One region of the Streptomyces sp. NPDC031210 genome, then DNA from elsewhere that is predicted to be linked to it. Evidence: riboswitches for the same ligand, from Rfam matches in the RefSeq annotation. Region 1 holds a riboswitch; the other holds the start of a gene.

Evidence for each region. Region 1 has a riboswitch for glycine ahead of gcvT (glycine cleavage system aminomethyltransferase GcvT). Riboswitches for the same ligand answer to the same signal wherever they lie in the genome.
Region 2: it holds a riboswitch for glycine, as region 1 does, so the genes downstream of both, gcvP (aminomethyl-transferring glycine dehydrogenase) here and gcvT (glycine cleavage system aminomethyltransferase GcvT) in region 1, are expected to answer to the same signal.

The regions. Positions count from the first base shown of each region.
Region 1 covers NZ_JBVIHH010000006.1:148,579-150,960, forward strand. Annotated here, with positions in the region: gene gcvT (glycine cleavage system aminomethyltransferase GcvT) at 1-907, opposite strand, end outside; glycine riboswitch at 943-1,050, opposite strand; glycine riboswitch at 1,051-1,146, opposite strand; gene ACZ45Z_RS13760 (AAA family ATPase) at 1,390-2,094, shown strand; gene ACZ45Z_RS13765 (enhanced serine sensitivity protein SseB) at 2,218-2,382, shown strand, end outside.
Region 2 covers NZ_JBVIHH010000017.1:9,611-11,992, reverse strand. Annotated here, with positions in the region: gene gcvP (aminomethyl-transferring glycine dehydrogenase) at 1-949, opposite strand, end outside; glycine riboswitch at 1,137-1,234, opposite strand; gene ACZ45Z_RS27105 (PRC-barrel domain-containing protein) at 1,350-1,727, shown strand; gene ACZ45Z_RS27100 (DNA polymerase IV) at 1,643-2,382, opposite strand, start outside.

The DNA of each region.
Region 1 (2,382 bases):
GGCGGCCCTGGGCGATCAGGCCGACGAGCTTGCGCGGCGGGCTGGCCTCGGCGCGCGCGGCGGCCGCCTCCAGCGCGGCGCGGCCCACGAAGTCACCGCCGTTGGAGGTCTTGTCGAACTTCACGACCCGGCCCAGGCCCGCGTCGAACGGCGTGGTCGCCGTCGTCAGCTCGTGCCCGTACAGCGGCATGCCCGCCTCCAGGCGCAGCGTGTCGCGGCAGGACAGGCCACAGGGCACGAGCCCGGCGTCCCGGCCGGCCTCGGTCAGCGCCTCCCACAGGGCGACCGCGTCCGCGGGCCGGACGAACAGCTCGAAGCCGTCCTCGCCGGTGTATCCCGTACGGGCGATCAGCGCGGGCACGCCGGCGACGGTGCCGGGCAGGCCCGCGTAGTACTTCAGGCCGTCCAGGTCGGCGTCGGTCACCGCCTTGAGGATGCCCGGCGACTGCGGCCCCTGGACCGCGATCAGCGCGTAGGCGTCCCGGTCGTCGCGGACCTCGGCGTCGAAGCCGGCCGCCCGCTCGGTCAGCGCGTCCAGCACCACCTGGGCGTTGGAGGCGTTGGCGACGACCATGTACTCGGCCTCTTCGAGGCGGTAGACGATCAGGTCGTCCAGGATGCCGCCGGCGGCGTCGCAGATCATGGTGTAGCGGGCGCGGCCGGTCTTGACGCCGCCGATGTTGCCCACCAGGGCGTGGTCGAGGAGGTCGCCGGCCTGCGGGCCGGTGACGGTGATCTCGCCCATGTGGGAGAGGTCGAACAGGCCGGCGCGGGTGCGGACGGCGACATGTTCGTCGCGCTCGCTGGCGTAGCGCAGCGGCATGTCCCAGCCGGCGAAGTCGGTCATGGTCGCGCCGAGCGCACGGTGCGTGGCATCCAGTGCGGTACGGCGGGGGGCATCAGTCATGGTTCCGGGCTCCCAGACATGGGTGACAAGACGAAGTCTCCCCATCTGTCATCGGAACCTGAGAGGTTCACCGGGATCCCGCGAACGGGCCGGTTTGCACCTTGGGTGGAACCGCACCGCTGCGGCTCGCTTTTCAGATCTGCCTCGCCCGCGCGGTATAGGGGCCTGAGAGATTCAAGGGAGGACTTGCTCCTTCGGCGCCCCGCCGTGGCGGCCGGGGACTCTCCCGCGCGGATTCAAGCGGCCGGTATGGAGTTGGCTGTGCACGGCTGAGCGCGAGTGTGCACGTGGCGCCGACATCATTGCACGACGTCGCCGGATGCAGCAGTCCCGGGCGCCCACCCGTTCACGGGCCGGACGGATCGGGCAATCGCCTTGATGGCCATTACCTTTCCTTGACACTCTGCGGGGAGGGGACGGTCGCGAGCCGGACCCAGCACAGGACCGGGAGGTCGATCACGGTGCACAGCGAAGCCGCAGGCGTGACCACCGCGGGAGCCACGCCCCCGCACACCGCCCGGGCGGGGCACACCGCCGCGGTGCCCGGGCGCCGCCGCCCGTCACCGGCCGTAGTCCGCCCGGGACGCGGCGCCGAGGTCCTGGACCTCAGGGGAGCGGGCACCGGCCGCCCCGCGGCCACCATGTGCTTTCCGGCCGGCGACCTGGTGGTCGTCTCCGGCCTGCCGGGCAGCGGCAAGAGCACCCTGATGCACCGCGTCGTGCCGCCGCTGGACGGGCGGGGCGCGGCGGTGCACCGCATCGATTCGCAGGACGTCCGCGCCCGCTTCGAGAGCGGCCGCCTGCGCCGCCTGCCCTACGGCCTCTACCGCCCGCTGGTCCGCGCCGCCCACTACCTCGGCCTGCGCCGCGCCCTGCGGTCGGGGGAGAGCGTGGTGGTGCACGACTGCGGGACGCTCGCGTGGGTGCGCCGCTGGCTCGCCCGGTCGGCCCGGCGCGGCGGCCGCGGCCTGCATCTGGTGCTGCTCGACGTGCCGCCCGCGGTGGCGCTGTCGGGGCAGGCGTCCCGAGGACGCGGGGTGTCGGGGTACGCCTTCGCGCGGCACCGCCGGGCGGTGGGCCGGCTGGTCGGCGGCGCGGAGAGCGCCGGGCTGCCGGCCGGGTTCGCGTCCGTGACGCTGCTGGACCGGCCGGCGGCGAGCGCGCTGGAGGCGGTCGCCTTCGGCTGACGGGCCGGGCCGGGCCCGCCGGCCGGCCGCTCCCGACCGCCACCCGCCGCCGCCTTCGACCGCCGCCTCCGGTGCCGCTAGGGTCTTTGGCCAGATAGCGCGGTTCGGAACGGGTGGGTGGACATGAGCATTCCTGACATGGGGATACCGCAGTTGGCGTGGCCTGCGAACGAGCTCGAAGAGGTGCTGGCCGCCGCCGTCGGCCACCCCGGCGCCGGTGGCCGGATCGTCGAGGTCCTGGGCCGCAGCCTGGTGTGGGTGCCCCTGCCCAACGGCGGCGGCCCCCAG
Region 2 (2,382 bases), on a different contig from region 1:
TGCCGTCGGCGTCGACGGAGACGCCCACCAGGCGGCCCGGCAGGCTGCGGGCGAACTTCTCGCGTACGGCCATGAAGCCGGCGTGCGGTCCGCCGAAGCCCATCGGGACACCGAAGCGCTGCGTGGTGCCGACGGCGATGTCCGCGCCCAGCTCCCCGGGCGAGGTCAGCAGCGTCAGGGCGAGCAGGTCGGCGGCGACGGTGACCACCGCGCCCAGCTCCTGCGCCCGCGCTATCACGGCGCGCGGGTCGCGGACCGCGCCCGAGGCGCCCGGGTACTGGAGCAGGACGCCGAAGACGCCGCGCTCGGCGATCTCGGCGGGAATGCCGTCGCTCAGGTCGGCGACGACGACCTCGACGCCGGTCGGCTCGGCGCGGGTCTGGAGCACGGCGATGGTCTGCGGCAGGCAGTCGGCGTCGACCAGGAAGACGCCCTGCTTGACCTTGCCGACGCGGCGGGAGAGGGACATGGCCTCGGCCGCCGCGGTGCCCTCGTCCAGCAGGGACGCGCCGGAGGTGGGCAGCCCGGTCAGGTCGGCGACCATCGTCTGGAAGTTCAGCAGCGCCTCCAGGCGGCCCTGCGAGATCTCCGGCTGGTAGGGCGTGTACGCCGTGTACCAGGACGGGTTCTCCATCACGTTGCGCAGGATCACCGGCGGGGTGAACGTGCCGTAGTAGCCGAGGCCGATCATGGAAGACAGGACCTGGTTGCGGTCCGCCAGGCTGCGCAGCTCCTCCAGGACCTCGGCCTCGGAACGGCCCTGCGGCAGCCCCAGCGCCTCGGCGCTCTTGATCACGTCGGGTACGGCCGTGGCGGTGAGTTCGTCCAGCGAGCCGAAACCGACGTGCGCGAGCATCTTCGCCTGCGCCTCGTGGTCGGGACCGATGTGCCGGTACTCGAAGGGGGTACCGCGCTCGAGCTCGGTCAACGAGATGCGATTGGTGGTCATCTGCGGGGGCCTCCTGGTCAATACGACCTACGAGGGGCACCACGGCGCTGGTGCCCGGACGGCCTCCCCCTCTGTCATCTCAACCTGAGAGCTTCACCGGACCGCCGCTGCGGCCCGGCTTTCACCGTCGGTGAGGAAGGGTTCCGGTGCTGTGCTGTCCGTGGCCCGCCCTGCTTTCCAGAGTGACCTCGTCCATGCGGTACGTGTGCCTGAGAGATTCCGGGGAGGATTTGCTCCTTCGGCGCCCCCGTCGCGAACGACAAAGGACTCTCCCGCATGGGGTCTGCAGCCATTCGCCAGCCTACCAGCGTGCCACCTGGGGGATCCTTCGAGTGGCCGGGGCATGAAATGTGCCGTTTGGTAGTTGTCACAGGGCAGTTGCGACCAACGTGGAGGGGCCGTGCAAAGTGACATCGATCCCCGGAGCCTGATCGGCCGCAAAGCGTTCGACCGGCACGGCCAGAAGATCGGCACGATCGACGAGGTCTACCTCGATGACGCGACCGGAGAACCGGAGTGGGCCGCCGTCCGTACGGGCCTGTTCGGCAGGGACGCGTTCGTGCCGCTGGAGCCGAGCGAGATGGTCGGCGACGTGCTGCACATCCCCTACGACCGCAAGCTGATCAAGGACGCCCCGGACTTCGGTGTCGGCCGGCACCTCTCCCCCGAGCAGGAGCTCCAGCTCTACCACCACTACCGGCTCGATATCTCCTCACCGGACTCGGTGTCCTCGGCCGGCGACAGGGACTTCGGCCGGGTCGCCGGCGCGGAGGACTGACTTCCCGGCTCGCCGCCCACCAGCGGCAAGGGCTCCCCCGGCCGCAGCTCCGGGTCGTCGACGGCAAAGGTCCGCACCCTTCCCGGTGCGGACCACGGTGTCTCGAAGCGCACGGTCACTCTTCCCACCCCACTGCCCTGCACCCACCCCGCGCCGTACTCGGCGTGCACCACGTCCAGCCCCGGATACCAGCGCCGCGGCAGCGGCTCCTCGGGCTCCCCGCCGCCCGTCACGTCCACCGCCGGCTCGGCCACCGCGTTCGCCGTCTCCTGCGCCTCCCGCTCCGTCGCGAGCTGGGCGAACAGGTCCTCCTGGGTGTAGTCGGCGAGCCCGCTCACCCCCACGCCCAGCAGCCGGACCCCGCCCGTCGTGTCGACCGTCTCCAGCAGCCGGGTCGCCGCCTCCCGGACGACGGAGGGATCGTCGGTGGGCCCGCGCAGGGTCTCGGAGCGGGTCAGCGTCGAGAAGTCGTAGTTCCGCACCTTGATCACCACCGTGCGTCCGGAGCGCCCGGCCGCCCGCAGCCGCTCCACGCAGCGGTCGGCGAGCCGCAGGACCTCCGCGCGCACCCGCGTCCGGTCGGTCACGTCGACCTCGAAGGTGTCCTCGACGGAGACGGACTTCGCGTCGCGATCGGCCACCACCGGACGGTCGT